One region of the Sporosarcina sp. P3 genome, then DNA from elsewhere that is predicted to be linked to it. Evidence: riboswitches for the same ligand, from Rfam matches in the RefSeq annotation. Region 1 holds a riboswitch; the other holds the start of a gene.
The links. A riboswitch is a leader RNA that binds a small molecule or an ion and turns the genes downstream of it on or off. The one in region 1 is predicted to bind FMN.
Positions count from the first base shown of each region.

Region 2: linked by a shared signal. The riboswitch ahead of ribD (bifunctional diaminohydroxyphosphoribosylaminopyrimidine deaminase/5-amino-6-(5-phosphoribosylamino)uracil reductase RibD) and the one ahead of CSV61_RS03765 (ECF transporter S component) in region 1 are both predicted to bind FMN.

Region 1 covers NZ_PDZE01000002.1:325,307-330,567, forward strand. The annotation lists gene CSV61_RS03750 (ATP-binding protein) at 1-1,222, shown strand, start outside; gene CSV61_RS03755 (RNA polymerase sigma factor SigX) at 1,268-1,792, shown strand; gene CSV61_RS03760 (GerMN domain-containing protein) at 1,797-2,996, shown strand; FMN riboswitch at 3,069-3,203, shown strand; gene CSV61_RS03765 (ECF transporter S component) at 3,394-3,975, shown strand; gene CSV61_RS03770 (ferredoxin) at 4,251-4,508, opposite strand; gene CSV61_RS03775 (YpbB family protein) at 4,622-5,261, shown strand, end outside.
Region 2 covers NZ_PDZE01000012.1:25,793-31,053, reverse strand. The annotation lists gene CSV61_RS13560 (M20 peptidase aminoacylase family protein) at 34-1,161, shown strand; gene CSV61_RS13555 (GNAT family N-acetyltransferase) at 1,173-2,015, shown strand; gene menC (o-succinylbenzoate synthase) at 2,005-3,117, shown strand; FMN riboswitch at 3,175-3,324, shown strand; gene ribD (bifunctional diaminohydroxyphosphoribosylaminopyrimidine deaminase/5-amino-6-(5-phosphoribosylamino)uracil reductase RibD) at 3,470-4,558, shown strand; gene ribE (riboflavin synthase) at 4,562-5,206, shown strand; gene CSV61_RS13535 (bifunctional 3,4-dihydroxy-2-butanone-4-phosphate synthase/GTP cyclohydrolase II) at 5,221-5,261, shown strand, end outside.

The DNA.
Region 1 (5,261 bases):
AACTACATTTTTTGCATTTTTCTTATCTACGCAAATCACATTGCCGTTGCGTAAGATGAAGCAAGCAGCGTTTGAGTTATCTAAAGGGAATTTCGATACACATTTGCCGGTCACACAAAAAGATGAAATTGGTCAGTTAGCTACTGCTTTCAATCAGATGGGACGTCAGTTGAAATATAATATTGAGTTGATTAAGCAGGAGAAAGAACAGCTTTCTAGCATTCTTACATCTATGACAGATGCAGTCGTAACGTTTAATCAAGATTATTCCATTCTTCTAAAAAATCCACAAGCCGAGCTACTGTTAAAAAAGTGGTATGGATATAATCAGAAAAGTCATCATCCGTTGCCTAAAGAAGTCTTCCATATGCTAGAGCATGCCATTTCATTCGCTGAGGAAGTAGAAGATGAGTTGGAATTGGGTGGACAGTTTTATGTGATTTCCATTAGTCCATTGTACAGTGAAAATAGTATCCGTGGAGCGGTGGCCGTATTCCGTGATATGACGGAACAGCATAAACTAGATAAATTACGTTCGGATTTCATTGCCAACGTCTCACATGAATTGCGAACACCCATTTCGATGTTGCAAGGATATAGTGAAGCCATCATAGATGATGTAGTGAGCAGTGAAGAAGAACGTATGGAAATGGTACAGATCATCCACGATGAATCTAAGCGTATGAGTCGCCTTGTCACAGACTTGCTGAATCTAGCAAGAATGGAGTCTGGCTACATTCAACTGAGTAAAAACCCTCTGTCGATTGTGGAGTTTTTGGAACGTATGGTAACCAAGTTCTCACAAGTAGCAAAAGATGCGAAAGTGGATCTGTCTTTGGTAACGGAGGAACCGAATACACTACTCGTCACGGCTGATGAAGACCGTCTTGAGCAAGTGTTCACTAATTTGATCGATAACGCCATCCGTCATACTCCAGATGGTGGAGCGGTGACGCTAGGTGTCTACCGGTCTTCGGGAGCACTTGATATTACAGTAGCCGATACAGGTGTCGGTATACCTGAAAAAGATTTGCCATTCGTCTTTGAGCGTTTTTATAAGGCGGATAAAGCGAGAACAAGAGGAAAAGGTGGAACAGGACTTGGTTTGGCTATTGCAAAAAACATTATGGAAGCACATAATGGCTCGATTTTAGCAACCCGGGGCGATGAAAAAGGAACTATCTTTATTTGTTCGCTTCCATTTGACGCAATAAATAAATGAAACTTCTTCTATACTGAAACGACTACTATAGAGCGAGGGGATTGAATGAATGATTTAGTTTTTCAACGATTATATGAAGACTATAACCGTGACGTATTCAACTTCCTCACTTATTTGACTCGCAATCGGGAAGTAGCCGAAGATTTGATGCATGAAGTATATGTGCGGGTACTCAAATCATATGGCCGTTTTGAAGGGAAAAGTTCTGAAAAAACTTGGCTGTTTGCGATTGCGAAAAATGTCTCGATTGACTATTTTCGAAAACAATCCACCATCAACAAACATGCAAACATTCATTTTGATTGGGAAACAGAGCAATTAGCCTCAACTGACCGTTTGCCTGAACAATTGATTGAAGCGGATGAAGAACAAGAGCAGGTGCTTGATGTGTTGCACACGTGTACGGGTGATCAGAAAATGGTCATCCTCATGCGCTTCTTTCAAGATCTGTCAGTTGCTGAAACGGCTGAAGTTTTGGGCTGGACTGAAAGCAAAGTGAAAACGACACAGCATCGTGCAATCAAAGTATTGCAAGTGAAGTTGGAAGCGCATTCCGCGAGGGAGGGGTGATGAGATGAGTAAAGACAAATGGAATGAAGATCATATCGAGAAACGTTTACGTGACATGCCTGTCGTGAAAGATCAGCGTTCCAAAGATGAGATTATGCAACGGTTAAAGGAAGACTCAAGACTTTCTGAGCCGAACGAGCCAAAGAAGAAGTCGTCGAAATCAAAATGGCCTCCCATCCTTGCAGCTGTTGCAGCAATTGTATTGCTCACCATCCTTGTGCCAACATTCATTCAGCAAAACAATGAAGTATCGATGGATCAAGCAACGACAGAGGAATCGGCTGATCCTATCGAAATGGAGAGTAGTGAAGAGATGCAGTCGAATGACACAAGTGACGCATCTGTGTTTACTAGACAGGCTTCGACACCGCTGTCATATGCTGCTTATCCTTCCGATCTCATAGGTCACACAGTGTTTCATATTGGCCTGGCTACCAATCAGGCCACCATTGTTCCTGTGACATTCTTGATACCGAATGAACGCCTTGCTGAACGCTTAGGTACCTCTCCAGATGCAGTCGCGCTTTATAATGAGTATGCTAAAACACTTGACGAAGAGGCGCTAGGTTTTATAGAGTATCATCCGTATAAAGCGATGATTTCCTCGAACGGTAAGCAAGTTCAAATGAAATTTACTGCGGACCATACGTATGATACATCGAGTGCGACACTTGAGATGCTGAATCGATCCGTACAAGATACGTTTTTAGGATATGATGAAATAAAATTTTTACAAGAAGATGCCTCGCCCATTATGTTTGATCAAGTAGGTCAAGTGGAAGAACCTATCGCTTTGTCAGGAATGGTTTCGCATCAAGCCTATTATCGATTTTTAAAATCAGATGGTGAAGTAGTACTCTCCACTAATTTTGGTAAGACTACTGAAACGGTAGAGCAAGCTTTGAATGACATGAAGGTTTCACCAAATGATGTGTATTCGACTGTTGTACCTAAAGAAATAGATTTCACGGTCAAAGTAGACGATGAGGTTGTCAACGTAAAATTTACTGAAGAGCTTGATTTAGATCAGATGCAACCGGAGGAAGCGATGCAATTAATAGACGGCATCTCGCTGACAGTGGCAAGTTTTGATAAATATGTAAAGTTTGATCAAGTTAAGCAAAAATACTGGAATGAATTTGACTTCACTCAGCCTGTAGAAAAGCCGATTGGTGCAAATCCACAATATTTAATTAACGAATAATTCTGTTTTGTAAACTCGCGAAGTTTACAAAACAGTTTTTTTACGTTATAATAGGTTCATAATCAAATATTGATTCATCTTCGGGGCAGGGTGTAATTCCCGACCGGCGGAAATGAAGTAGAATTCTACTTTTAGCCCGCGAGCTTAACAGCTGATTCTGGTGAGATTCCGGAGCCGACAGTATAGTCTGGATGGGAGAAGGTGAAGGTGCAGCCATCTTTTTGTGTACGCAAAAGTGGTGCTTGTTTCCTGACGGATAAGTTTGTATAATTTATCTGTTCTTAACAGTGCATTTTACTCTCCCTAAGGCATATTTTGCTTTAGGGATTTTTAGCGGGACAATAGATGAGCAAGCCTTTCCTCTTTTGAAGTGAATCGCAAAAGGAGAGAGGAACAAGTGAATAACAAGAAGTTACGTAAGTTAATTTTGGTGGCCATTTTGGGAAGTATTTCAACTGTATTAATGCAGTTCAACTTTCCGATCCCGGCAATGCCTGGATTTTTAAAGATCGATTTTAGTGAAATCCCTGCAGTTATGGCAATCATGACGATGGGACCAGTTGCAGGAATAGGCGTAGAGTTATTGAAAAACGTCATGCATTGGTTCTTATCAGGAAGCCCGACAGGAGTACCAGTAGGAGAAGTCGCAAACTTTGTGACAGGTATGCTATTCATTATGCCGATCTATTGGATTTTCATGAAATATCGTTCTACTAAAGGTCTTGCATCAGGTTTGATCGCCGGTACAGTAGCAATGGCAGTAGGTATGAGTGTACTAAATTACTTAGTGTTCTTGCCGATGTACACATATTTCCTAGGTATGCCAGCAGTTACAGGCGACTCGTTGTATCAGATGATCATATTGGGAATCTTACCATTCAACCTGGTTAAGGGTGTTATGCTATTAGCCATCACGTTGATGTTATATAGAAGCATGGAGAAGTGGATTCTTCAGCAACAAAAGAAATTATCGTTCTAAATAAATACGCGCCAATCTTCCCTCAAAAGGGAGGCTGGCGTTTTTTTGTGTTTAAAAAGTTAAGTAATGAGTACCAAGGGATTGATGCGACAGGCGGCTCTCGATGGTTTAGCCTAATTAGATGGGAGTGCCAATGGAGCTTGCGATTGGTTGACTCACTGAAGGCCCGCAAGGAAGCGTCCGCTTAGTGCTTAAATCCCATCCTGTAGCCTACCTACTTAATGCAAAAATAAAAAACAACACATCCGAAAATCGGAAGTGTTGTTAAGATTAAATCAATCTTCATATTTTAACGGATCACCTTCGAAGGCTTCGTCCGCAATTTTAATTGAATCGGTAGGGCAGCCATCATACGCATCCTCAAGGTCCTCCATCAGTTCTTCTGGAACTTCAGTGTTTCCCATGTTATCATCTAAAATAACAAATGCAATCCCCTCATCGTCATAATCATAGATATCCGGCGCAGCAGCCCCGCAGGCCCCGCAGGCTATACATGTATCCTGATCGACAATTGTATACTTTTTGCTAGACATTTGTCTTTCTCCCTTCTTCCATTCACTCAACCTATTTTGTATCTCCTCTATTCTAAAGCTGTTTTCATCACTTTTCAACAAAAAAACGTTATTTCTTCAGGGGGGTAGCTCAAATGAGTTTTGATTCCATCTTATTAACGATCTTTCAACGCCTCCATGGTGAGCGTTCAGCGCAAGGTGTCTACCATATACTTCGCGGAAAACGATCAGGACAGACATTACAAGACGTCGAATATTATCAAGTCAAATCATACTATGCATTGTTGCCGCAATTGACGGCAAGTGACTTTCAACGAGCGTTAGAGCGGATGCAAGCAGATGGTTTAATTTATATACATGAGCTCGTCTATGTAACGGCAAAAGGACAAATGGCGACAGGTAGTGAAATGTGGCGATTTAATGGCTGGAATTATCGCGGACGTGAAAGAGAGTTTGCTAGACGGTTGGCATTGCTAGTTCAGACATTGTCGAATTTACGCAGCGGTGAAACTATGTTCATGCCGATTCAGAAAGAGTTGCCTACGCAGCAATTTGTCAAAGAGTTTTTGCGTAATCAATCAAGTAGTATGACCCATCTATCTACGTCATTGCGAATAGAACTGGAATATGTGCTAACTCACTCCTCGTTAACAGAATTACAACGCACGATCGTGAGCGATCGATTGACGGGCTATCGGCTCACTGCATCTACTTGGGAACAGATGGCGGATAATGTAAATCTACCGGTTCAGACTATACAATTGTACTATATAG
Region 2 (5,261 bases), on a different contig from region 1:
TACAATGAATAATGGATTTTAGGAGGCATTCTGATGAATGAGCAAGTACAATTATTGAAGCCCAAACTAGATGAAGTGTTTGCACATTTACACAGTCACCCCGAAGTTAGTTGGAAGGAAACGGAAACGACAACCTACTTGAAAGAATTTCTTGAACGTGAAGGATTTCAAGTGAATTTATTCGACGGCATAACAGGTTTATCTGTGACAATCGGTGAAGGTAAACCGGTAGTCGGGTTACGCGTGGATATCGATGCATTATGGCAGGAAGTGGATGGCGTTTATCAAGCGAATCATTCATGCGGACATGATGGACATATGACAATGGGAATTGGTGCCTTGCTTATGGCGAAAAAGCGTGGAATTCCTCAACAAGGAACATTGAAAGTATTCTTCCAGCCAGCAGAAGAGAAGGGTGAAGGCGCGTTAGCTGTTCTTGAACAAGGAATAATTGATGATATCGATTACTTATTTGGTGTTCATGTACGGGCAGCAGATGAAATGGCGGACGGTTGTTCGGCTGCTTCACTGCGACACGGGGCGGCAAAAATGATTAGTGGAACGATAAAAGGAACGGAAGCACATGGCGCAAGACCACATCAAGGAAAAAATGCAATTGAGGTCGGTGCCTCGTTAGTGGGAGGCTTGCAGTCCATTCATTGTAATCCGATGGTTTCTCATACCGCAAAGATGACGATGTTCCAAGCGGGAGGCGAATCCGCCAACATTATTCCAGGAAACGCGAAATTCAGTTTGGATTTACGTGCCCAAGAAAATGATGTCATGAATGAATTATATGAACAAGTAGAACGTGTAATTCAAGCGGTAGAAAGGCAGTACGATGTAGAAATCAACTATAAAGTTATGGCGGAAATGGTTGCGGCGGAAGTAGATGCCGAGGCAGAAGATCTCATGCATCAGGCGATAGTTAAAGTCATTGGCAAAGAACAGGCTACACGTACCGTTGTTACACCAGGAGGAGAAGATTTTCATTTTTATTCTGTCCGACGACCGAATGTCAAAAGTACAATGCTTGGATTGGGGTGTGGCTTAACACCAGGACTTCACCATCCAAATATGACGTTTAATCAAGATGCGTTGGCAACGGGAGTCGAAATTTTGACAACTGCCATCGAGTTAACATTCCAATCTAAAAACTAGAAGGTGACAGTATGAAAAAGGATATAACAGTCAGAAAAGTGGCAGCGATCGAAGACATTCATGCCGTGCAAGAGCTTGAGAAACGAATTTGGGGAATGGAACCAATCCCTGTTCATCAGACGATTACGGCAGTCAAAAATGGTGGCTTAATTGTCGGAGCATTTTTAGAAAATCGTTTGATCGGCTATTCCTATAGCTTTGCAGGATATTCAGAAGGAAAAGTATATCTATGCTCTCACATGCTAGCGGTAGATGAAGAATTTCAAATGATGGGTATTGGTAAACTTTTAAAGGAAGAACAACTTCGTCTGGCACGGGAAATGGGCTATCAATTGATCGTTTGGACATTCGATCCACTCGAAAGTCGCAACGCCTACTTGAATACTGCCAAGTTATATGGCGTGTGTTATGACTATATAGTCAATTGCTATGGGAATATGAATGATGGGTTAAACAAAGGCTTGCCGACTGATCGTTTTCAAGTAGCCTGGTGGATTGATAGCCCGCGTGTATTGGAAAAATGGCAACCAGATCTTACATATAGTCGTCCTTTTCGAATTCATTCGGACGAAGAGATGTATCCCGTCATACTTTTACCAGAAACTAGTGAATGGCTACAGTTAGAAGCAATAGAAGTACCAGTGCCTAAACATATTCAACTGATAAAACAACAAAATCCGCAATTAGCCTATGAATGGCGAATGAAGACGAGAAAAATATTTCAGCAATTGAGTGGCGAAGGATTTGCTTTGATCGATGTATGCAGGACAGAGGAACCTGTTCAGTATTATCGTTTCTGCAAGCGATCCATGATTCCGTTGCAAAATCAAAGGAGTTTATCCAATGAAAATTAAGTCAATAACACTTCGTAGAATGAACATGACCATGAAACATCCATTTACTACAAGTTTCGGGACGATTCAGCAGAAAGACTTTTTGTTAGCAACCGTCACAGACGCGGACGGTCATGAAGGATGGGGGGAGTCTGTTGCATTTACGGCCCCTTGGTATAGCGAAGAAACAACAGAAACGACAATTCATATGCTGCGTGATTTCTTGATACCTGCAGTACTTGGTAAAACTATTACACACCCTGACGAGGTAAGTGGTTTGTTTAGTCATATCCGCAAAAACAATATGGCTAAGGCGACAATTGAAGGAGCGGTATGGGATGTGTATGCCAAGCATCACCATATGACACTTGCTGCTGCACTCGGAGGGCAACGTCAACGTATTGAAGTTGGTATCAGTATTGGAATTGAAGAACATGTTGAGGATTTATTGGCGAATATTACAAGCTTTATAGATGAAGGATATAAGCGTATTAAAGTAAAAATCAAACCTGGATACGACGTGGAAGTAATCCGCGCTATTCGGGAAATCTATCCAGATGTACCATTAATGGCGGATGCGAACTCTGCTTATACGTTAGATGATGTGGAGTTGTTGAAAGAACTCGATCAATTTAACTTGATGATGATTGAACAACCACTTGCTTCTGACGATATTATCGATCACGCAACACTACAAAAGCAAATTACGACACCGATCTGTCTAGATGAGAGCATTCATTCGTTGGAAGATACGCGCAAAGCTATCGAACTGGGTAGTTGTAAAATTATCAACGTGAAAATTGGTAGAGTAGGTGGTCTGTCAGAAGCAAAAAAAATTCATGATTATTGTGCGACAAAAGGCATTGATGTATGGTGTGGCGGCATGCTGGAATCAGGTATTGGCCGCGCGCAAAATGTAGCGTTGACAACATTGCCTAATTTCACACTTCCTGGCGACACGGCAGGATCTTCACGTTACTGGGAACAAGATATTATTACGCCAGAAGTAGTAACTAACGAAGGGTATATTACGGTTCCGACAGAAGATGGAATCGGATATGCTCCTAACATGGAAGCGATTGAAAAGTTCACTGTAGACAAATGGGTATTTTCAGCTGAATAATTATTCAGCGGTTGTTATTTAGCCACCACATGTGCTAGACTCTTAATTAATCGAATATGTTTCCTTCGGGGCAGGGCGTAATTCCCTACCGACGGTGATGAGCTAACAAGCTCTTAGTCCGTGACCCGGATGCTTTATATAAAGCAGAAGGTGGATTTGGTGAAACTCCAAAGCCGACAGTTAAAGTCTGGATGAGAGAAGGAACAGTGCGTATATACTACATGTAATGATTTTTTCATTGCTGTTTATAACGTTTATTTAGTCATGGTTACAAGCCCCGCATAATATGTTGCGGGGCTTTTTGCGTGTAGAATTGTCACTAGAGGAATACCGTAAGCTGGAGTGTTGCTCGATGAATCAGAATTATATGGAAATGGCTTTGCAACTTGCAGAAAATGTGGCAGGTCAAACCTCTCCTAATCCACCAGTAGGTGCGGTCGTCGTAAAAGAAGGCCGAATTATTGGGATGGGTGCACATTTACAAGCGGGAGAGCGCCATGCGGAACGCGTCGCATTGGACATGGCGGGAGCCAAAGCAACGGATGCTGATTTGTATGTAACATTGGAACCTTGTTCACACACCGGTAAAACTTCGCCTTGTGCAGATTCCGTTATTCAAGCGGGTATCAAGCGTGTCTTCGTCGCGATAACGGATCCGAATCCGCTAGTAGCAGGTAAAGGCATTGCGAAACTTCGTGAAGCAGGAGTAGAAGTAACCGAAGTGGTTTCCGATGAACGCGCGAAAAAACTATATGAACCATTTTTTCATTTTATCAAAAATAAAACACCTCATGTGACAATGAAAACAGCTATGACGATAGACGGTAAGATTGCGACTTCAAATGGAGACAGCAAATGGGTGACGAGTGAGCAGGCGCGACTCGATGTCCATCAACTTCGCCATACGCAAGATGCAATTTTAGTAGGTGTGCAAACGCTTCTTCATGATAATCCTCTTCTCACCACCAGACTGCCCCTAGGTGGACAACATCCTATTCGAGTTATTTTAGATACATCATTACGAACACCGGAATCTAGCCAGGTCATTCAAAACACAGAAGCGCCGACATGGATTTTTTGCGGAAAATATGCAGAATTATCACGCGAAAAGTTACTCAAGAAGCCGCATGTCCAGATTGTCCGGATGCAGAAACCCCAGTTGATTGTAGAAGATATTCTACTAGAGCTAGGAAGACGTGGTGTCATGACGTTGCTTGTAGAAGGTGGAGCGGCTATTAATGCTTCATTTGTGAAAGCGCGCGCAGTGCAGAAAGTCATTTGCTATGTAGCGCCCAAATTACTTGGTGGGATTGGATCATTGACACCAATTGGGGGACTTGATCCTCGATTGATGAATGAAGCGTTTCCGTTAACCTTTAAAAGTGTGGAGATGATCGGTCCAGACATTAAAATCATAGCTGTACCGAAAGAGAGTGATTGAACAATGTTTACAGGAATAATAGAAGAGATTGGTTCCGTTGAACACATACAATCTGGTGCTCAATCTATGACACTTACGATTGCTGCATCGCTTGTATTGACAGATGTGCGAGTTGGAGACAGCATCGCGGTCAACGGTGTCTGTTTAACGGTGAAGAGCTTCTGCAAAACACGATTTGAAGCAGATGTCATGCCTGAAACTGTATCCTCCACATCACTACGGCAATTAGCGATGGGAAGTTCTGTGAATCTGGAACGGGCACTCGCAGCAAATGGCAGATTAGGTGGACATTTTGTCACGGGACACGTAGACGGAATAGCCACAATCCGTGACAAGCGAACAGTGGATAATGCATTATATATACGCTTGTCCTTACCGCAAGGATATAGTCCCTATTTATTACATAAGGGCTCGATCGCGTTGGATGGTACTTCATTGACGATTTTTGAAGTGATAGATACGGATATTACGATTTCGTTGATTCCGCATTCACAGGAAATGACAGTCATTGCGAAAAAGCAAATAGGGGATATAGTCAACTTCGAATGCGATATGCTCGCTAAATATGTTGAGAATATGTTGCAAAAAAGACAGGATGCTGGTTCGAGAATGTCAAAAGATTTTTTACAACAACATGGATTTATGTGAAGGAGTGAATAAGGATGTTTCATACAATCGAAGAAGCATTAGAAGATTTACGACA